One region of the Gordonia sp. 11cp genome, then DNA from elsewhere that is predicted to be linked to it. Evidence: riboswitches for the same ligand, from Rfam matches in the RefSeq annotation. Region 1 holds a riboswitch; the other holds the start of a gene.
The links. A riboswitch is a leader RNA that binds a small molecule or an ion and turns the genes downstream of it on or off. The one in region 1 is predicted to bind S-adenosylmethionine.
Positions count from the first base shown of each region.

Region 2: linked by a shared signal. The riboswitch ahead of AC3B6C_RS16025 (bifunctional o-acetylhomoserine/o-acetylserine sulfhydrylase) and the one ahead of AC3B6C_RS02230 (aminotransferase class V-fold PLP-dependent enzyme) in region 1 are both predicted to bind S-adenosylmethionine.

Region 1 covers NZ_CM173437.1:541,438-552,468, reverse strand. The annotation lists gene AC3B6C_RS02260 (FAD-dependent oxidoreductase) at 1-137, opposite strand, end outside; gene AC3B6C_RS02255 (ABC transporter substrate-binding protein) at 316-1,341, opposite strand; gene AC3B6C_RS02250 (Rv0361 family membrane protein) at 1,512-1,982, shown strand; gene AC3B6C_RS02245 (rhodanese-like domain-containing protein) at 1,979-2,392, shown strand; gene AC3B6C_RS02240 (O-succinylhomoserine sulfhydrylase) at 2,389-3,606, shown strand; gene AC3B6C_RS02235 (isochorismate synthase) at 3,635-4,711, opposite strand; SAM riboswitch class IV at 4,819-4,932, shown strand; gene AC3B6C_RS02230 (aminotransferase class V-fold PLP-dependent enzyme) at 4,951-6,330, shown strand; gene AC3B6C_RS02225 (hypothetical protein) at 6,335-6,835, shown strand; gene AC3B6C_RS02220 (inorganic diphosphatase) at 6,986-7,498, opposite strand; gene dacB (D-alanyl-D-alanine carboxypeptidase/D-alanyl-D-alanine endopeptidase) at 7,662-9,065, shown strand; gene AC3B6C_RS02210 (zinc-dependent metalloprotease) at 9,062-10,216, shown strand; gene tilS (tRNA lysidine(34) synthetase TilS) at 10,195-11,031, shown strand, end outside.
Region 2 covers NZ_CM173437.1:3,573,393-3,584,423, reverse strand. The annotation lists gene AC3B6C_RS16030 (cutinase family protein) at 1-1,106, opposite strand, end outside; SAM riboswitch class IV at 1,373-1,493, shown strand; gene AC3B6C_RS16025 (bifunctional o-acetylhomoserine/o-acetylserine sulfhydrylase) at 1,557-2,891, shown strand; gene metX (homoserine O-acetyltransferase MetX) at 2,908-4,062, shown strand; gene AC3B6C_RS16015 (Hsp70 family protein) at 4,158-5,720, opposite strand; gene AC3B6C_RS16010 (DUF3017 domain-containing protein) at 5,889-6,161, opposite strand; gene AC3B6C_RS16005 (bifunctional methylenetetrahydrofolate dehydrogenase/methenyltetrahydrofolate cyclohydrolase) at 6,263-7,138, opposite strand; gene AC3B6C_RS16000 (serine/threonine dehydratase) at 7,265-8,197, shown strand; gene AC3B6C_RS15995 (tRNA (cytidine(34)-2'-O)-methyltransferase) at 8,252-8,716, shown strand; gene AC3B6C_RS15990 (DUF167 domain-containing protein) at 8,721-8,948, opposite strand; gene AC3B6C_RS15985 (error-prone DNA polymerase) at 9,002-11,031, opposite strand, start outside.

The DNA of each region.
Region 1 (11,031 bases):
GGCATGCGCTCATACAGATCGATGCTGACGCCGCGGTCCTTGGCGGTGTCGGACTTCATCAACGCGTCGGCGGCGTAGATACCGGCGGGACCGGCACCGACGATCGCAACCCGCAGCGGGCGGCTGTTGTCGCTCATGGAGTAGGTGTCTTCCGTTGCTCAGCACGCGCGGACCAGTAATCTCGGCGACCCCCGGGTCCGCGCGTATGGATAAGGTCTATCCCTTCTACGGTAGGCGCTTGCTGTCCACGACCAAAATCCGTCTGTGAGGTAACCCTCACCTGGACGAGGGATGGACGGTCGAGGTCGCGGCGGCTCAGGCCTTGCCGGCGGCGGCCGCGATCGGTTCGACGGCCTGGTCGGCGACCCACGGGATCGTCAGGACCGTCGGCACCGACATCGCGCTGCCCACCTCCTGGGGGAGGTAGACGACGCGGCCCGACTGCGCCACGGCCAGGCGGTTGAATGCCGCGTTCGCCTTCAGCCGATCGTTGGAGCCCTCCCAGTCGACGGCGACGACGACGTCGGCGGAGTCGAGCAGATTGAGGCTCTCGGCCGGCAGTTCACCGTAGAAACCGCTGGTCACCGACGGTTGCAGCGCAGGCGGGAAGGTGAGTCCGTAACCGGCGACCGTCTGCCCGCGGCCATCGCCGGGGCCGTAGATCGACACGCCGCCGGTGGGGCTGGCGGTCACGACGACAGCGGTCTTGCCCGCCAGTTGCGGGTTCTGCTCGCGAACGCCCGCGAGGAACTGTTCGGTCTCGGCCACCTTGCGGTCGGCGAGCTCGGGAAGCCCCACGGCGGTGCCGATCTGGCGGGTCTGCGCCTCCCACGGCACCTGCCACGGCTGGAACTGGGCGGGCCGCAGGATCGTCGGTGCGGTCTTGCTCAACAGGTCGAACTGATCGCGGGTGGGATCCGCGCCGACCGCGGTGATGAGGTCGGGTTCGGTGGCGAGGGCCTTGGGGATCTCGTCGCCGAAGGCGCCCGAGACGTTGGGGAGGACCACCGGCGTCGAGTCCGCGAGCAGCTCGGCGTTCCACGGCGCCGAGGCCTGATCGGGGTCGGCGAAGGGTGCGATGGTCGTGGGCGTGACCCCCAGGGCGAGGAGGGTGTCGCCGTCGCCCACACCCATCGCCGCGATGCGCTTCGGCGCCTGTGCGACCGTCGCCGGTGCGTAGGCCTGCTGCACGGTCACCGGGATCGCGCCGGCCTCGGGTGCGGGTACCTGCGCCGTGCCGGAGTCGACCGTCTCGTCCGGCGGCGAACACGAGGTCGCCAGGAGAGCTGCTGTCAGCAGCCCGACGAGAAGGGTGAGTGTGCGGTGGGTGGTAGAGCGCATCCGGGGTCCTCGCTGGTCGTTGCGTTCGGCGTCGTTGTTCTCCGCGGTACTTAGGGCCACCTTACTCACGGCCCTCCGATCGTCGACCACGCGCCGGTCCGTCGTCCGGCAGGTCACGCGCGTCGACGCCGGTCTCAGCTGCCTCCGGGACGCTCGATAGACTCCCCGCCATGGCCGAAGCTGCAGGTGAGGGTGACCAGAGGCCCCCGTCGTGGAAGAACGCGTGGCCGTTCTTCGTCGCGGCGGGCGTCGTGGGCCTCGTCGTGCTCGGCGTCGTGCTGTCGAACGTGATCCGTCCTGCCGAGGATCGGGCCGGTGACTCGGCCCAGGTCCAGTACGCGATCAACGACGTCTACACCGCCCGCAACGGCCCGAACTACGCCGAGTACCGCGCCAACACCTGCGCGGCCGACGTCGAGGCGGCCGACTTCGTCTCCGAGGAACAATTCCTCGCCGACAACCGGGAGTCGCTGGTCGCCAACGGTCACATCGAGATCCCGGAGATCACCGAGCTGGTGGTCGACGGTGACCGCGCGACCGCGAAGGTTCATTGGCACTATGACAAGACCCCCGACGACGTGAATGTCGTCGACACGATCGTGGTGCGCGAGAACGGCGAATGGAAGGTGTGTTCCTCATGACCTATGCCGGAGATCTGACCCCCCGTGAGGCGTGGGAAAAGCTCGAGAACAACCCGGACGCGGTTCTGGTGGACTGTCGGACGCAGGCCGAATGGTCGTTCGTCGGCGTACCCGACCTCGAAGTCCTGGGGAAGCGCACGATCTTCGCCGAGTGGACCACCTTCCCCGAAGGTCGACGCAACGACGACTTCATCACGCAGCTGCGGGATTCGGGCGTCAGCGACGACCACGAGGTCATCTTCCTGTGCCGGTCCGGGCACCGTTCGATCGGCGCCGCGGAGGCTGCGACGGCGGACGGTATCGCCAAGGCCTACAACGTCGTCGACGGATTCGAGGGTGCCCTCGACGAGAACGACCATCGCGGGACGTCGGGCTGGCGTGCCGAGAACCTGCCGTGGAGGCAATCGTGACTTCTGATCTACCCGTGGGTCGTAAACTGCCCGAGGGGCTCTCGGCCGACACCATCGCGGTGCGCGGCGGGCTGGCCCGCTCGGGTTTCCACGAGACGGCCGAGGCGATGTACCTCACGAGCGGTTATGTCTACGACTCCGCCGAGGCCGCCGAACGCGCCTTCACCGGGGAGGACGAGCGATTCGTCTACTCGCGCTACGGCAATCCGACCGTCGAGATGTTCCAGGAACGTCTGCGTCGACTCGAGGGTGCCGAAGCGTGTTTCGCGACGGCCAGCGGGATGGCCGCGGTCTTCGTCGCGCTCGGTGCGCTGCTGAAGGCCGGCGATCGCCTGGTCGCCGCCCGCAGCCTGTTTGGTTCCTGCTTCGTGGTCTGCAACGAGATCCTGCCGCGCTGGGGGATCGAGACCGAGTTCGTCGACGGCGAGGACCTGGAACAGTGGGAGCGGGCGCTCTCCAAGCCCACCGACGCGGTGTTCTTCGAGACCCCGTCGAATCCGATGCAGAGCCTCGTCGACGTCGTCAAGGTGTCGGAGCTGGCGCACGCGGCGGGCGCACAGGTGGTGCTGGACAACGTCTTCGCCACCCCGCTCCTGCAGCGCGGTCTCGAACTCGGTGCCGACGTCATCGTGTACTCGGGCACCAAGCACATCGACGGCCAGGGACGTGTGATGGGCGGTGCGGTACTCGGAACCAAGGAGTACGTGGACGGACCGGTGCAGCAACTCATGCGGCACACCGGCCCGGCGTTGAGCCCGTTCAACGCCTGGACGCTGGTGAAGGGTCTGGAGACGCTGCGCCTGCGCGTCGACGCCTCGGTGTCCTCCGCGCTCCGGATCGCCGAGTTCCTCGAAGCCGATCCGCGGGTGCGATGGGTGAAATACCCGTTCCTGCAGTCCCATCCGCAGTACGAGCTGGCGCGGGCGCAGATGTCCGGCGGCGGCACCGTGGTGACCTTCGAGCTGAACGACCACGACGGCATCGACGGCAAGAAGCGGGCCTTCGAGGTCCTCAACGGCTTGCGGATCGTCGACATCTCCAACAATCTCGGTGATTCGAAGTCGCTGATCACGCACCCGGCGACCACCACGCACCGTGCGATGGGGCCCGACGGACGCGCGGCGATCGGTCTCAGCGACTCGGTCGTGCGGCTGTCGGTCGGTCTCGAAGGGGTCGACGACCTGCTCGGCGATCTGGATCAGGCGCTGGGCTGACCCGGTCGCGGTGATTCCCGCCGCGGTCTCAGTCGAGGCCGTCGATGCCCAGCGCGTTCAGGACCGTACGGAGTTTGAACGCGGTCTCCTCGAGCTCGCCCTGAGGGTCGGAGTGTTCGACGATGCCGCCACCCGCCCACGTTCGCAGACTGCGGCGATCGGCTTCGAGCTGGAGGCACCGGATGGTGACCATCCATTCGCCGTCGCCGGCGGCGTCGCACCAGCCGACGGCGCCCGCATAGAAGCCGCGTTCTCCCTCGACTTCCCGGATGATCTGCGCGGCAACATCACTGGGTGTACCGCAGACCGCGGGGGTCGGACCCAGCAGGAGGGCGAGATCCAGCGCGGTGGTCGACGGATCGCGAAGTGTCGCGCGGATGGGGGTGGCGAGATGCCACACCTCTCCGGTCGACTGCAATTGCGGGGTCGACGGCGCGTCGACGTCGTCGCACAGGTGCGCCAGCCGGTCTCGCAGGTGATCCACGACGAATGCGTGTTCGGCGAGATCCTTTGCCGAGGAAAACAATCCGTCGGCGACGGCGCGGTCGGCGACCGGATCCGGTGACCGCGGAGCTGAACCCGCGTACGGGTGGCAGGTGACGACCGACCCCGACTTGCGCAGCAGCACTTCGGGACTCGCGCCCAGCAGCCACGCGCCCGAGCCAGTGGCGGCACCGAGGTCGACGCCGAACGCGTTGTGCCCGGCGTTGCCGCCCGCCAGGGCGTCGAGGAGTTCGTGGGGCGCGACCTCGGCGTCGAGCACGATGTCGACGCTACGGGCGAGGACGACCTTGCCGACGTCGCCGGCGATGATCCGCTTGACCGCGTGCGCCACACGCTCGCGGTGCTCGTCGGCGGTCGGGTGCAGGGTCGTCGAGACCGGGGTGCGCGACAGCGGTGGCCCGCCCGTCAGCGGTGCGTCGTCGAAGTGCAGGACCTCGGGTACCACCAGCGCGGCCGGGTCGGAGAGGTCGAACGGGATCGCGCCGGTCAGCCCGTCGATCGTCCCGGAACGCAGCGCGGCCGAGGCCGCGTCGACATCGGTGAACCCACGGACGGCGCCCCGGCCCCGCACGGTGCCGTGCGGGCGGGACAACACGAACACATCAGTCGCTGACACCCCTGACACGCTACAGGTAAGTGTGCCCTAACTTTGGATCACGATGAGTGAAAATTGACACGCCCGCGCGGCTTCGGCGAGGCTTGCACATAGGTCATGAGTGCCAGTGACAAGCCCCGGCTCGCTGGTCGGCAACCCTCCTCCGCGGTGGGGTGCTCCGGGTGACGACCTGGCCGCGTACCGACCGGACGCGGCAAGCGCGGAATTTCAGAGGAGCTCCTGCCATGACTGCTGTCCTGTCAGCACCCGACACGACCGGCCACGAGACTGTCGACACCCCCGTCATCGATGCGACCCACCATGGGTATCCGGCCATCCCCGGGCTGGCCCCGGTCGTCGGCGCCGATGTGTCCGTACCGCTGGCCAACGGCGGCACAACGCGGTACGTCAACCTCGACTACGCGGCGAGCGCGCCGGCTCTGAGCTCGGTGGGCGCCGCGGTCGCCGTTGGACTCGGCGAATACGCGAGCGTCCATCGCGGCGCCGGTCATCTGTCGCAGGTGACCACCGCCCGGTACGAGGCCGCCCGGGACACCGTGCGCCGGTTCGTCCGCGGACGGGTCGACGACACCGTCGTCTTCACCCGCAACACCACCGATGCCATCAACCTCGCCGCTCACATCACCCCCGGGGACGTCGTCGTGCTCGACATCGAGCATCACGCCAACCTGCTGCCGTGGTGCGCGCCGCGCGACGGCCGCAACCGGGCCCGGATCGTCCGCACCTGCGACACGATCGAGGACACCCTGGTCGCGCTCGAGGCGGAGCTCGCGTCGGCGCCGGCAGCGCTGCTCGCGGTCACCGCGGCGTCGAACGTCACCGGCGAGGTGCTGCCGATCAGCCGGCTCGCCTCGATCGCGCACCGGCACGGGGCCCGGATCCTGGTCGACGCCGCGCAACTCGTCGCGCACCGGCCCGTCTCCGTCGTCAGTCACGGCATCGACTACCTGGCCTTCTCCGGGCACAAGGCATATGCGCCGTTCGGTGCCGGGGTCCTGATCGGCCGGACCGACTGGTTCGACGCCGCCGACCCCTATCTGGCCGGCGGTGGTGCGACCGCCGACGTCGACCTGAGTCCGCGCGCCGGCGGCGTGACCTGGCACACCGGAGCCGCGCGTCACGAGGCCGGTTCGCCGAACGTGCTCGGCGCGGTGTCGATCGCGGCGGCCTGCGAGGCGCTGGCCGACCTCGGGCCCGAGGCCATCGGCCTGCACGAACTGCGCCTGGCGCAACGCCTGGACTCCGGCCTGGCCGCCATCCCCGGGGTCGTGCCCCTGCGGATCTTCGCCGATTCCACCGACCGGGTGGGAATCGCGGGGTTCACCGTCGACGGGATCGCGCCGCGGGTCGTCGCCGAGTATCTCAGTGCGCAACACGGAATCGGCGTGCGCGACGGCCGGTTCTGCGCTCACCCGCTGCTCGAGCGCCTCGGACATCCGGCCGGCGCGGTCCGCGCGAGCTTCGGGGCGGGTACCACCTCCGACGACATCGACCGCCTCCTCGAGGCACTGCGCGCGCTGACCGAGCACGCACTGACCGAGCACGCACCGATCGACCATGCACTGACCGAACAGACCATCCGACCGAACTCGAATGAGGGGTGATGAGATGACCATCGAACTCGACGCACCGGCCGATCGCGCAACCGTGATCGCCGCACCGACTTCCGCTCCGACGGCCCCGATCAGCATCGGACGACCGGGGTTCCAGATCGCCATCGCCGGAGACGAACTGGCGCAGACGTTTCCGATCGTCGTGCGGCGTGAGACCCTCCGCGATGCGCAGCGTGCCCGCTCTCTGCTCCGGGCCGGCACCCACGATCAGGCGAAGTTCGTGGTCGCCCTCGAGGTGGAGGTGACCGTCGCGGCGGATGCCGCGTCGGCGCGTGCCGCGGCCGCTGCCGCGGTGGACGCATCGTCGGAGACAGGCTCCGGGACCATCCGCTACATCGGCACGACACACGGACTGATCACGCTGGTCCGGGACATCTACGCGGCCGAGGTCGCCGACGCCGTGATCCTCGTCCCGATCGACGGCGCAGCCACCGAACGCCGAATCCGCGAACAGATCCTGCCGGTTCTCGCCGAGCAGCGGCACCGCGTGGCCTGACGGGGCGGCCCGTCACAGAAGCGCGACTTCGGAACATGCGCGCTATCTGCAACTGCCGCAGTTGAACCTAAGTAGCGCATCTACGCCGTAGACACCCCCGCCGGCACCATCTCACGATGGTGCCGGCGGGGGTGTCTCGACGGTGATCCGTCAGCCGCGCGAGGGCTCGTTGGCAGCCTCGGGGTGCGATGCGAGGCGGTCGATCGCATCCTGCGCGATCTTCTCGGCCTGCTCGCGGCCGACCCAGCCGCCCGGCTGGACCTCCTTGCCGGGCTCGAGGTCCTTGTAGTGCTCGAAGAAGTGGGCGATCGGGCCCAACTCGTACTCGGACACGTCGGAGATGTCCTTGATGTGGTCCCACCGCACGTCCTTGGCCGGGACGCACAGCAGCTTGTCGTCGCCGCCGGCCTCGTCGGTCATGGTGTACATGCCGACGACCCGTGCGCGCACGATGATGCCGGGGAACACCGACTCGGGGAGCAGGACCAGCGCGTCGAGCGGGTCGCCGTCCTCACCGAGGGTGCCGTCGATGTACCCGTAGTCGGCCGGGTAGCCCATCGAGGTGTACAGGTAGCGGTCGAGGTAGACCTTGCCGGTCTCGTGGTCGACCTCGTACTTGTTGCGGCCACCTTTGGGGATCTCGATGGTCACATCGAATTCCACAGTTCCTCCTGGCAGTCTTGATCGGGGATGCCGCGTCGGGCCGAAACGCCCGCACGCTGCCCCAACGATACTGTTGGTCCGGCGACCTCGATGTTCGTACCCCTCATTGTGCGTACATCCGGCCGTTCCATCGACCGTGAACCGCGAGAGACCCGGAGGTTTTGTGGGCGCATCCACCCGAAACGGCGGTCGCCGCGGTCGGAGACTCCTGTGGTGGACGGTCACCGCGGTGGTGATCCTGGCCCTGGTCGCCGCGGCCTCGGTCGTGATCGCACTCCGCCTCGATCGGGAACCGGAGCTCCCGCCGGGAGTGCCACCGCAACCCGCCGCGGTCGCCGTCGATCCGCGGATCGACCCGGTGGCCGCCTCCGCGCCCGAGCCGACGCCGCAGGGTGTGTCACGCGCGATCGCTCCGGCACTGCGCAACCCCGCCCTCGGCGAACTCACCGGCATGATCAGCGACTCGCTCACCGGCGCGGTCCTGTGGACCAGCGACCCGGAGCGTCCGCGGATCCCCGCGTCGAACGCCAAGATCCTGACCGCCGCCGCCGTCCTCGACGCCGTGCCCCACGATCAGCGACTGACGACGACGGTGGTGGCCGGCAGCAACGGGCAGGTCATCCTCCGCGGTGCCGGTGATCCCACCCTGTCGGCCCAGCCCGCCGGGACCGACACCTTCTACACCGATCCGGGTCGCATCGCCGACCTCGCGCGCCAGATCGAGGAGACCGAGATCCCGGTGACCTCGGTGGCCGTCGACCTGAGCGCCTTCTCGGGACCCACGATGGACACCACCTGGGATCGCCGGGACATCCAGGGCGGCGACATCGCCCCGATCGAATCGCTGATGGCCGACGGTGCCCGGCTGGAACCGCTGGACGAATACTCGCCGCGTACCGCGACCCCGGGCCTCATGGCGGGGGAGGCGCTGGCCGCCGCCCTCGACGTCGAAGCGCCCGTCACCGAGGTGACCGGTACCGCGCCGACCGGGTCCGGGGACGAACGCGTGATCGCGAAGGTCCAGTCGGCCCCGCTGGTGACGCGGGTCAACGACATGCTGCGCTACAGCGACAACGTGCTCGCCGAGACGCTCGCCGTCGAACTCTCGGTGCACCGCGGCGGGCCGCCCACGCACGCCGGCGGCGTCGACGCGATCGAACAGGTGCTGTCGTCGATGTTCCCGGACCAGTGGGCCGGTACGACGCTGCACGACGCGTCGGGGATCTCCTACGCCAACCGGACCACGCCGGAGTTGCTCGACACGGTGATGACCGCGGCGAGCGGGCCGAGCAGGCCGGCGCTGCGCCCTATGCTCGACGGTCTGCCGATCGCCGGCGGTACCGGCACCCTCGCGGACCGGTTCGACGCCGCCGACAATCCCGGTGCGGGCTGGGCGCGGGCGAAGACCGGAACACTCACCGGGGTGAGTTCGTTGACCGGCATAGTGCAGACAGTCGACGGCCGCGTGCTGTCGTTCGCCCTGATGTCCGGCGGCACCTCGCCGGCGGACGCGCGACCCGCCCTCGATGCCGTGGTGGGCCAACTGAGAGAGTGCGGGTGCCGATGACCACGTCAGGAATCGCCGGGTCGGAGACCACGGACGCCGGGAACGCCGGAGCCGAGACCGGGACCGCTCCGGAATCGGGCGTCGAGGAATCCGCCGACCGGGAACGCCACCCGGGTATCGGCTCGCAGATCGACTGGTCGCTGGCGGCCTCGACGGCGAAACGACTCGCCCGGCCCGGCCCGAAGACGACGTCGTACACCTACGAGGCGGCCCGCGCGGAACTGGCCGATGCCGCCACCCGCGCCGAGGCCCCGGTGCGAGAGGTCACGGGCCTGGCCGACGGCCTGCGCGTACCGACCACCCGAGTCCTCGACCGGGCCGGCTGGATCGACGCGGCGTCCCTGTCGATGCGATCGATGCTCGGTTCGGACGACGAGTCCACCGACGCGGGATCGCCGGGGCTCGCGGCACGATTCGGCGGACTGCAGGCCGGTGGTCTGCTCGCGTTCCTCTCCACCGCGATCCTCGGTCAGTACGATCCGTTCACGCCCGATCCGGAGACCGGCGAGCCCGGTGTGCTGATGGTGGTGACGCCGAACATCATCAACGTCGAACGCCAGCTCAAGGTGATCCCGTCGGACTTCCGGCTGTGGGTGTGCCTCCACGAGGTCACCCACCGTGTGCAGTTCTCGGCCAACCCGTGGCTGCGGGACTACATGCAGGACAACGTCGCGGTGCTCACCTCCGACGCCGGCGAGTCGACGACCGAGATCGTCACTCGGATGACGAAGGCCCTCAAGGGTTCCGATGGTCCGCGCGAGAAGGGCGTGATCGGCGCGATGCAGCTGCTGCAGAGCCCCGAACAGCACGCCGCTTTCCAGCGCATGATGGTTCTCGGCACCTTGCTCGAGGGGCACGCCGACCACGTCATGGATGCGGTGGGCCCGGTGCATGTGCCGTCGGTGGCGCGCATCCGCACCGCCTTCGACAAACGACGCACCGCACCGCAGAATCCGGTGCAGCGGATCATCCGGGCCCTCATCGGGATGGACGCCAAGCTCGCGCAGTACATCCGGGGAAAGGCCTTCGTCGACGCGGTGGTCGAGGCAGTCGGGATGGAGCGGTTCAACACGGTCTGGACCTCGCCGGACACGATGCCGCTGCCGAACGAGATCGACGACCCGCAGGCATGGATTCAGCGGGTCTTGTGAGGCGGGCGGTCGCGGAATTCGCGGCCGCTCATCGGGTCGGGCCGGAGGTCTGCGTCGGACTCTCCGGCGGGCCGGACTCGCTCGCGCTGACCGCGGCCGCCGTCGGTGCCGGTCTCGACGTCACCGCGCTGATCGTCGATCACGGACTCCAGCCGGACTCCGCGCGGGTGGCAGTGGCCGCGGCCGACGCGGCGCGTGTCCTGGGCGCCCGAGTCCATGTCCTGCCGGTGCGCGTCGGACGTAGTGGAGGTCTCGAGGCCGCCGCTCGCGATGCTCGGTACGCAGCCCTCGACGAGGCCCGCGGTGGTCGGCCGGTTCTGCTCGGCCATACCGCCGACGACCAGGCCGAGACCGTGCTGCTCGGGCTGGCGCGCGGATCCGGCTCACGATCGATCGCCGGCATGCGTGCCTGGAACGACCCGTGGGCCAGACCGTTCCTCGGGGTCCGGAGGCAGCAGACGCTGGCGGCCTGTACCGAACTCGGTCTCGCACCCCATCACGACCCGCACAACCGCGATCCGCGGTTCACCCGCGTCCGTCTGCGATCCGAGGTCCTGCCGTTGCTGGAGGACGTGCTCCACGGCGGGGTCGTCGACGCGCTGGGTCGCACCGCCGAGGGGCTGCAGGCCGACAACGATGCACTCGACGAGTGGGCGGCCCGCGTCCTCGCCGAGGCCGCACGCGGCGACGTCCTGGCCGTCGGCCCGCTTCGCGACGCGCCACTCGCGGTTCGGACGCGAGCCCTGCGTGCCTGGCTGCTCGACATCGGGGCGACCGAGCCGACCCATCGGGTCGTCACGGCCGTGGCGGGCCTC
Region 2 (11,031 bases), 2.5 Mb from region 1:
CCCTGCACGAGCCTGATCACCGGCTGCAGGTTCGCGAGTTCGATCCCGTACGGCAGCTCGATCGTCGGACGCCCGGACAGGAAGTCCCCGATCGCTCCGCCGTACCCGGCATCGCGCGCCCAGTCCCGCACGAGTTCGGCGAACGCGGAATCCGCGGCGACCATACAGACCGCGGACTCCGGCTCGCATGAGACGGTCCGCCCGTCGTTCCAGGTCGTTTCGTGGGGGTCGCGATACATCTGGAACGGGTACAGGTTGTGCTTGGTGAAGTAGCCGAGGAGGCCGTCGATGGCGCCGATCGGGTCGTGGATCGGGTCCGGCAGATCACAGATGGGATCGCCGTCGATGCACACGGACACCACCCTGCCCTCGAGTTCCCCGAACCCGCCGTCGGTCTCGGACCCGCCTCGCGACCCCGCCATCGTCAGACCGGGGATGATCCCGATCAACGACAGCTCGATGCCGCGCCCCGTCTTGTCCCCGGCCTGTCGAGGGTCGGCGTAGAGCTCGCCGGAAATCCCGTCCGGATCGATGGTCACGAGGACCGGAGCGCCGTTCTCGTCGAGCATGACCTCGCCGTTCTCGTCGGTCGCGACGACCCCGTCGACATTCCGGCCGTTGCCGATGTCGGCGAGGACGTCGCCGGCGACACGGGCGCCCTGCGAGTACCCGGCGACCACGATGTCGGACTCGGCGCCGCATCGCTTCTGGTACCCCGCGATCGCCGACGCCGTCGCACTCCTGCCCTGGGCGGTGCTGTCGTCGTACCCCGCGGCACCCAGGGGCCACAGTGTGGTCGGGTAGTCGACGTGGATCACGTCTTTCGGCTCTGCGAGGTAAGCACTACCGGGGTCGTCGACGACGACCACCTCACCGTCGCGCACCGTCGGCATCTTCCCGGTGTAGCGCTGCTCGACCCCGACGAGATGGGCGCTCTCCGGGTCGTTGGTACCGGCGACGATGACCACCGCGCCCGAGTCGCTGCACTCGGCAGCCGCCGCCGGGGCGGTACCCGACAGACTGAGAGCCGCCACGACCGCGACGGCGGTGACGGCGGCGATCACGAGCGAGGCGCGTCGGGTTCGGAGGTGAGCGATCGCGGACATGGCGCTCCTGGGCGAACCCGGACCACCCGATCGGAACGTTCCGACGCAGCCGGGGCTGGTTCGACGCTAGATCCGCGACCGGGGAACCGACAGCACACTGAGGGCCGCTAACGACCGTGACCAGGAACTATTCATCTGACCACACCTGATTTCACTCGGTCGGAGGACAGCACACTCCACCCTCGCGCCGGCCTTCTCAAGTGTTGGGCGCGGCCTGACCGGGACGGTTCTCAGGCCCTCACATCCGTGTTATATCCTTGTCGCCAGGTCATGAGTATCAGCGTCAAGCCCCGGCTGGCTGATCGGCAACCCTCCATCCGCGGTGGGGTGCTCCGGGTGATGACCGGGTTGCGGGATCGCGCTGACGATCCCCGGCAAGCGCGGGTCCGAAGGTCGGACCCCAACAGGGTCGAGTTGGGCCCTGCCGACCGTAGAAAGTGATGAATTGCCATGTCTGATGTCCCTGACGGCACCCTCGACAGCAACGATCCCAGCGAGAACTGGAGCTTCGAGACGAAGCAGATCCACGTCGGGCAGTCCGCGGACGCGGTGACGAACGCCCGTGCGCTGCCGATCTACCAGACGACGTCGTACGTCTTCAACGACAGCCAGCACGCGGCCAACCTCTTCGGACTCGCGGAACCGGGCAACATCTACACCCGCATCATGAACCCGACACAGGATGCCGTCGAGCAGCGGATCGCCGCGCTCGAAGGCGGCGTCGCCGCATTGCTGGTGGCGTCGGGTCAGGCCGCAGAGACCTACTCGATCCTCAACATCGTCGAGACCGGCGGTCACGTGGTGTCGAGTCCGCGGCTGTACGGCGGCACCTTCAACCTCTTCCACTACACGTTGCCCAAGCTCGGCGTCGAGGTGAGCTTTGTGGAGGATCCCGAGGATCCGGCGTCGTGGCAGGCCGCGGTCAAGGACAACACCCGTGCGTTCTTCGGTGAGTCGATCTCCAACCCCAACAACGAGATCCTGGACATCAAGGGCATCTCAGAGGTCGCGCACCGCAACGGCATACCGCTCATCATCGACAACACCGTCGCCACCCCGTACCTGATCAACCCGCTCGCCCACGGCGCCGACATCGTCGTGCACTCGGCCACCAAGTACATCGGCGGACACGGCACCGCGATCGGCGGCGTGATCGTCGACGGCGGCACCTTCGACTGGCGGGTCCAGCGCGACGGGAAAGACCTGTTCCCCGGCTTCACCACCCCTGACCCGAGCTACCACGGTGCGGTCTTCGCCGACCTCGGCGCACCGGCGTACGCGCTCAAGGCGCGCGTCCAGTGGCTGCGCGACACCGGTGCGGCCATCTCGCCGTTCAACGCGTTCCTGCTCGCCCAGGGCCTGGAGACCCTGAGCCTGCGCATCGAGCGCCACGTCGCCAACGCACAGAAGGTCGCCGCGTTCCTGGAGAAGCACGACCAGGTCGAGTCCGTCGCCTACGCCGGCCTCGAGTCCTCGCCGTGGTTCAAGCGCGGTCAGGAGCTCGCCCCCAAGGGTCAGGGCGCGATCATCGGTTTCGAGATCACCGGCGGCGTCGACGCGGGCAAGAAGTTCGTGGACGCACTGAGCCTCCACAGCCACGTCGCCAACATCGGCGACGTGCGGTCGCTGGTCATCCACCCGGCCTCGACCACGCACAGCCAGCTGACCCCCGAGGAACAGCTCGCCGCCGGCGTGACCCCCGGACTGGTGCGCCTGGCCGTGGGCATCGAGGGAATCGACGACATCTTGGCCGATCTCGAACAGGGATTCGCGGCGGCCAAGTGAAACAGGTGAGGCAGCTTTGTCGGTGAGTATCGACCTGAACGCGACAGCGTCTGATCAGCCCGACTGGGAGTCACTCCCGGACGGGGAACTCGTCGGCATCCCCATCGGATCGCTGCCTCTCGACAGCGGAGCACGGATCGACGACGTCACCCTGGCGTTCCAGCGCTGGGGGACGTTGTCGCCCTCCCGCGACAACGTGATCCTCACGCTCCATGCGCTCACCGGCGACTCGCACGTCACCGGACCCGCCGATGCCGACCACGACTCGGCCGGGTGGTGGGACGGCCTGATCGGACCCGGTCAGGCGATCGACACCGACGAGTGGTGCGTCATCTCGGCCAACGTGCTCGGCGGATGCAAGGGATCCACGGGTCCGGCGTCCCTCGCCCCCGACGGCCGTCCGTGGGGATCACGCTTTCCGCAGATCACCGTGCTCGATCAGGTCCGCGCCGAGGTGGCATTGCTGGACCGACTCGGAATCCGCAGCGTCGGAGCGGTTCTCGGTGGCTCGATGGGTGGCGCCCGCGCGCTCGAATGGGCCATCGAATACCCCGACCGGGTGCGCAGCGCACTCGTCCTCGCCGTCGGTGCCCGCGCGACCGCCGACCAGATCGGTATCCAGTCCGCACAGATCGCCGCGATCAAGGCCGATCCGGACTGGTGCGGCGGCGACTACCACGGCACCGGACGAACTCCGTTGCAAGGCATGGGAATCGCCCGCCGAATCGCCCACCTCATGTATCGCAGCGAGCCCGAGCTCGACAGTCGATTCGCCAATGACGCCCAGGGCGACGAGAATCCCCTGACCGGCGGGCGTTACGCCGTGCAGAGCTACCTCGACCACCAGGCGTCGAAGCTGATGTCCCGCTTCGACCCGGCGAGCTATGTCGTCCTCACCGAGGTCCTCAACCACCATGATGTCGGTCGCGGTCGCGGCGGAGTCGCGAAGGCGCTCAACGAATGCACCGTTCCGGTGATCGTCGGGGGCATCGACTCCGATCGCCTCTACCCGATTCGGCTGCAGGTCGAACTCGCCGATGAGCTGGGCAACTGCGTCGGCGGTCTCCAGGTCGTCCATTCCGACACCGGCCACGACGGATTCCTGACCGAGTTCGACGCCATCAGCGACCTCCTCAAGCGCACGGTCGAACTCGCCCGTCGCGACGCCTGACCGCGCCTCGACAGTTCGGCCGCTCTCGTCAGCGAGTCGGGGTCAGCCGGTCTGATCAGCGGCCTCGCAGGCGCGGTTCTGACAGGGCGGTTCGGTCAGCGCGGCGCGGGAACCGTCGGGACCGGACTGCTGGGCGGGGGCGGCGGCGGAACCTGCGACTCCCCCTCCGTGGCAACGGTTTTCCCTGATTCCGGAGCGGCGGGGAGCTGAGTCGACCCCTGTGCGCGTGTGCTGCTCGGCCGCACCGAGCCACCGCGCGGAGGCGCCGGTGTCGACGTCGAGTACGTCGGCGGGGGTGGCGTGGGCGCCGCACTGGGCGGACGCAACCCCGGCGGCAACAGGTCCGGCGGTATCGTCGGCGTCGACCCCGGCGGGAACGCCAGGTCCGGCCACGGGAACGGCGACAGCGTGCGGGTGCTGGTACCCGTCGAGGGTCGCGTCGGCGGCAACTCCGTGGTCGCCCATGCCGGCGGGTCGTTCGACCCGGTCTGCGGTAACGGTTGTTGTGTGGGAACAGGATTTACGACGGTCGGCTCGACGGGTTCGGCCGGGATCCTGGTGATCGGCTGAGAGGTCGGCGTCGGGGTGACCGGCTCGGTGTCACTGGTCGCCGCGGCCGGCGGCACGCTGCTCACCGCGGGCTGCGGATCGACGGTCGGCCGATCGGCGAAGGACGAGCTCACCGCATAGATCGTCATCAGCGTGGCGGCGATGACGGCCCCGGCCACCGCGATGGGTGTCGCGGAAAGCCATTCACGTTGCGGTTTGCCGCCGATGAACGCGAGACGTGCTGCGCCCGAGTAGCTCTCGAGGGCGAGCAGCGCCGCACCGGTGGCCACGACCAGCTCCGGAGCCGTCGGACTGACGACCTCCAGATCATGCTCCGACGCGATCGCGCGCACCGCGGGGAGATTGGCGAGTCCGCCGATGAACACCACGGCGTCCGGTTGCACGCCCCGCGACCGGGCGGCCGCGACGTACCGGGCGAACACTTCTCGCGCGTCACGGATCATCGGCTCGATCGCCTGCTCGACGTGCGTGGCCGACAGCGACACGCGTTCGGTGTTCGCCGACACCGCGACCACGGACTCGGTGGCGGAGGAACCGCCGTAGGCGATCTCCTCCTTCGCGGTCCGGCAGGCGCTGCGCAGTTCACTGCGATCGGCACGTGTGCGGGTGGCCTCGCCGAGGGCCGGGTGGTCGGCGGTCAGCTGATTGACGATCGACCGGTCGAGATGACGCCCACTCAGGACCGTCGAGTGCTCGGGATTGCCGATCCTGCCCTCGCGGGGGTCGACGGTGTAGAGCGACATGCCGGTGTCGCCACAGTCGACGACGACGGCGGCCGAGAAGCGGTCGATCTCCCCGGTGTCGGCGAGGTAGGCGAGGACGGCCTCGTCCTCACCGACGAGACGGACCTGACGTCGCGGGCCACTGCCCCTCGAGCGCAACTGCCGACGCTGGCTGCCCGTGCGTGCGGCGACCCCGATCGGGCCCACCCTCGTCCCGGTCTCGCGGGCGGCGGTCAGCATCACGTCGACGCCTGCGTTCACGCGGCCGGCGGAGTCGAGACCGTCGGTGGGGTCGACGTCGATGACGCGCGAGTCGATCACACTGCGACCGAGATCGTCACGTGTCAGGAGGACGTGATGGATCATGCCAGCACCTGCTGACACGCCCATGGACGTCACTTCACTCACGGTGTCGTCGGTTGGTGATGCAGTGATACAAACTCCAGCGGTCGGTGCGTCTGCGGCAGGGCAGCGGAAAAGTGCCTGGTTGAGCGAACGACCACCTGTCAGGTCACGCTCAGGTCTCTATTGTAATCAATCCGTGCCCAAAGAGTCGATCGACGCTGCCAGCCACAGCATCACGGCGCCGACTGTCGCCATCACCGTGACGTCGAACGGCTTGCCCCTGACCTGCAGCAACCCGGCTTGCGAGGACGGGATGAAGGCGCGAAGCACGGCGCCGACGAGCAGTGCCGCCCCGAAGACGAATGATCCGCGCCGCCAGCGGTCGAACATCACGAGCAGCGCTGCGGCCAGGACACCGGCCATCACCAGCAGATATGGGAGTTGGACGAGCACCGCCCGCAGACGCGTGCCGTCGGTGGAACCGTGTTTCCGGCCTCCTGGACGGGATCGGTCGGCACCGCGCGGCTCGGAGTGAGCGGACTCACTCTGGTGCTCGTCTCGGGTCACGCGCCGCTGCCGCTCCCGGAGGCGAGCATCTGCTCCGCGCGTTCGACGACGTTGACGAGCAGGAACGCACGGGTCAGCGGCCCCACCCCACCGGGATTCGGCGAGACGTGGCCCGCCACCTCCCAGACATCGGGATGCACGTCACCGACGAGACGACCCTCGTCGGTGCGGCTGACACCCACGTCGACCACCGCGGCACCCGGCTTGACCATGTCGGCGGTGATGAGATGCGGCACTCCCGCGGCCGCGATCACGATGTCGGCGCGCTCGATCTCGGAGGCCAGATCGGTGGTGCCGGTGTGGCAGAGGGTGACCGTGGCGTTCTCGCTGCGGCGGGTCAGGAGCAGACCGATGGGCCTACCGATGGTGACCCCGCGACCGACGACGGTCACCCGGGCGCCGGCCAGCGGGACGTCGTAGCGACGCAGCAGATGGATGACACCGCGGGGGGTGCAGGGCAGGGTCGACTCCTCGCCCAGCACGAGTCGCCCGAGGTTGATCGGGTGGAGGCCGTCGGCATCCTTGAGCGGGTCGATCCGCTCGAGGGCGGCGTTCTCGTCGAGCTGTCGCGGCAGCGGCAACTGCACGATGTAGCCGGTGCAGGCGGGATCCGCGTTGAGTTCGTCGATCGCGGAGTTGAGCTGTTCGGTGGTGGCATCGGCCGGGAGATCCTTGCGGATCGAGGCGACACCGATGCGGGCGCAGTCGGCGTGCTTGCCCTTGACGTAGGAGTGCGAGCCCGGATCGTCGCCGACCAGAACGGTCCCGAGACCAGGGGTGACACCCGCCAGCCGGAGCTTCTCCACCCGCTCGGCCAGATCGGCGAAGATCTCGTCGCGCGTGGTCTTCCCATCGAGTCGTATCGCGGTCACGCCCGACATTCTTCCACTCGTCTCCGCGGTTTCCGACATCGGCGGATGGACGCGCCGTTCACCGCCGCCCGCGATCGACGTTTCGCCGCCCTCGGGCGGCCGACCACTAGTGTCGGAGTGGTGACCGTGGTGCCCGTCGACATCGATCTCGCCCGCGCGGCGATCACTCCCCATCTCCGTCGTACGCCGACGCTGCGCACGGTCATCGACACCGTCGACGGCCCGCTCGAGGTGGTCCTCAAACTCGAGTACACCCAGCTCGGCGGGTGCTTCAAACCGCGAGGCAGTCTGTGGGCGACCCTGCACGCGCGCGATCAGGGGGTCCTGACCGACGCCGGTGTCCTCGTCGCCTCCGGCGGCAATGCCGCGATCGGTGCCACGGTCGCGGCGCGGATCGTCGGTGTGCCGGTGACCGTGGTGATCCCCGAGACGGCACCGCCGGTCAAGATCGACGCGCTGCGCGCCGCGGGTGCGCGGATCCATCTCATCGGACAGCGCTATCAGGAAGCCGCCGACGCGGCCGAGGAACTCGCGGAGCAGACCGGCGCGCTCGCGCTGCACGCCTACGATCTCCCCGACGTCGTCGCCGGCGCCGGAACGATCGGTCTCGAGATCATCGACGACGTACCCGGTCGGCTCACGACGGTCGTCTGCGTCGGCGGCGGCGGACTGCTGGCCGGCCTGACCGCGACGCTGCGCCCGGGCGACCGCCTCGTCGGCGTCGAACCGCTCGGTGCGTCGTGTCTGCACCAGGCACTCGCCGCGGGGACTCCCGTACCCGTCGAACTCGAGAGCGTGGCCGCCGACTCCCTCGGCGCGACCCGGGTCGGGGATCTCTGCTGGGACGCCGTCGCCGGGAACCCGGCCGTCGACAGCGTGCTGGTGACCGACGACCAGATCATCGCGGCACGGCGGATGCTCTGGGACTCCCACCGCATCCTCGTCGAGCACGGCACCGCCACCGCGGTCGCCGGGGTGGTCTCGGGACGGATTCGACCGCAACCCGATTCGACGCTGTGCATCGTGCTGTGCGGGGCCAACACCACGGTGGCGGTGTGAGGACGCGGTCGGGCGAGATCCGCTCCGCATGGCACCGACTACGCTGGCACCATCATGTTCCGAATCATGTTCTACCAGCCGTGCATCCCGCCGAACACGGGCAATGCGATCCGGCTGGCCGCCAATACCGGGTGCGAACTCCACCTCATCGAACCGCTCGGTTTCTCGATGTCCGACGCGCAGGTCAAACGCGCGGGACTCGACTACCACGAGATGGCCAACGTCACGGTGCATCCCAACCTGGTGACCGCCTGGACGACGCTGAAGCCGGAGCGGGTCTTCGCGTTCACCGCCCACGCCGAACGCTTCCACACCGACGTCGACTATCAGCCCGGCGACGTGTTGCTGTTCGGGCCCGAACCGACCGGACTGCCGGCGGAGGTCCTCGACGAACCCGAGGTGACCGACCGGGTGCGCATCCCCATGCTCGCCGGTCGTCGTTCGCACAACCTCGCCAACGCCGCGAGCATCGTCGTCTACGAGGCGTGGCGGCAGCACGGCTTCGACGGTGCTGTCTGACTTGTCAGCCGACGCGGTAGCGCTTCGTTCGTGCCGTGGCGCCGCCGATGAGCGCGACCTTGCTCTTCGGAACCCCGAGGTGGGCGGCGAGCAGTTCGGAGACGGCCCTGTTCGCCCTGCCCTCCGTGGCGGGCTCACGGACGTAGATGGTGATCGCGCCGTCGGGACCCGTCTCGACCAACGGGCCCTTGCTGCTCTTCGGTTTGACGGTCACCACGACCTGTTGCGGCATCGGTTCTTTCCTTGATTCGTCTCGAACACCCAGGCGCATTCCCCGGTCGGGGATCACTGCCAGTCCCTGGATCTGCTCCCCACCCGAAGATCCATGCGCTGCAGACGATCTGCGACGACGGTCACAGCACCTTCGGCGTTCTGCACCCGTCCGCGGACCAGCAGTGCGGGTGCCGTCTGGGCCAGTACACGGTACCGCGCCCACAAGCCGACCGAACACACCACGTTGACCATCCCGGTCTCGTCCTCGAGGTTGATGAACGTCACCCCGGACGCGGTGGCCGGTCGTTGGCGATGGGTCACCGCCCCGCCGATCAGCACCCGCGAACCGTCGGGCACCGACAGGAGCCGGTCGGCGGCCAGAACGCCCATCGCGTCGAGCCGGGGACGCAGGAACTGTGTCGGATACGACGTGGGCGTGATCCCGGTGGCCCACGCGTCGGTGGCCGCGAGTTCGACGTCGGAGAGCCCCGGGAGCGTGGGCGTCGCCTGCGCCGACTCCAGGGCGAGCTGGTCGTCGCGCACCGTCGCCGCGGCGCCCGCCTCCCACAGGGCCTGACGCCGGCTGAGACCGAACCCGTCGAAGGCGCCGGCGCCGGCGAGTCCCTCGAGTTCCTTGGTCGTCAGCCGGGCGCGGCGGGAGAGATCGGTGATGTCGAGGTACGGTCCCTCGGCCCGTCGTTCGACGATGCGCTCCGCCGTCTCCGTTCCGACCCCGCGCACCCCGTCGAGCCCCAGCCGGACGTCGAGCCCCTCGTTCTCCAGGGTGGCGTGCGCGAGCGAAGCGTTGATGTCGGGACGATGGACCGCGACACCGTGCCGCCGGGCATCGGCGACCAAGGTCTGCGGTGAGTAGAACCCCATCGGCTGAGCCCGTAGCAACGCGGCGCAGAATGCCGCGGGATGGTGCAGCTTGAACCACGACGAGTAGAACACCAGTGACGCGAAGCTCTGCGAATGGCTCTCCGGGAAACCGAAATTGGCGAACGCCGCCATCTTCTCGAAGATGCGGTCGGCGGTGTCCCCGGTGATGCCGTGCAGGTTCTCCATGCCTTCGTAGAAGCGCTGCCGCAGGCGTTCCATCTTCTCCGGCGACCGTTTGGAACCCATCGCCCGGCGCAACTGATCGGCCTCGGAGGCGTCGAATCCGGCCACGTCGACGGCCAGCTGCATCAGCTGCTCCTGGAACAGCGGCACACCCAGGGTGCGCTCGAGCGCCTTGCTCATCGACGGGTGCTCGACCGTCACCGCCTCCTCCCCGTTGCGCCGCTTGATGAACGGATGCACCGAGCCGCCCTGGATGGGGCCGGGCCGGATCAGTGCCACCTCGACGACGAGGTCGTAGAAGCAGCGCGGCTTGAGCCGCGGAAGTGTGGCCATCTGCGCACGTGACTCCACCTGGAACACGCCGACCGAGTCTGCGCGACAGAGCATCTCGTATACGGCTGGTTCGCCGAGGTCCAGGGTGGCGAGGTCGACGTCGATCCCCTTGTGTTCGGCGACCAGGTCGATCGCGTAGTGCAGCGCGGAGAGCATGCCGAGACCCAGCATGTCGAACTTGACCAGGCCGATGGCGGCGCAGTCGTCCTTGTCCCACTGCAGCACGCTGCGGTTCTCCATCCGCGCCCACTCCGTGGGGCAGACATCGGCGATCGGCCGGTCGCAGATCACCATGCCGCCGGAGTGGATACCCAGATGCCTTGGCATACCGAGGATCTCACCGGCCAGTTCGGCGACGTCGGACGGTGCCGTGTCGGGCATCTTGGCCCAGGCGTCCTGCTGGCCGGGCGCGTACCCGAGCGCCCGGGCCATGTCCCGGATCGCCGACTTCCCGCGGTAGGTGATGACATTGGCGACCTGCGCGCTGCGGTCCCGGCCGTAGTGGCGGTAGACGTACTGGATGGCCTCCTCGCGACGATCGGATTCGATGTCGACGTCGATGTCGGGCGGACCGTCGCGTTCCGGGGCCAGGAACCGTTCGAAGAGCAGGGTGTTGGCGACCGGGTCGACATTGGTGATGCCGAGGGCGTAGCAGACGGCCGAGTTGGCCGCACTCCCCCGGCCCTGACACAGGATGTCGTTGG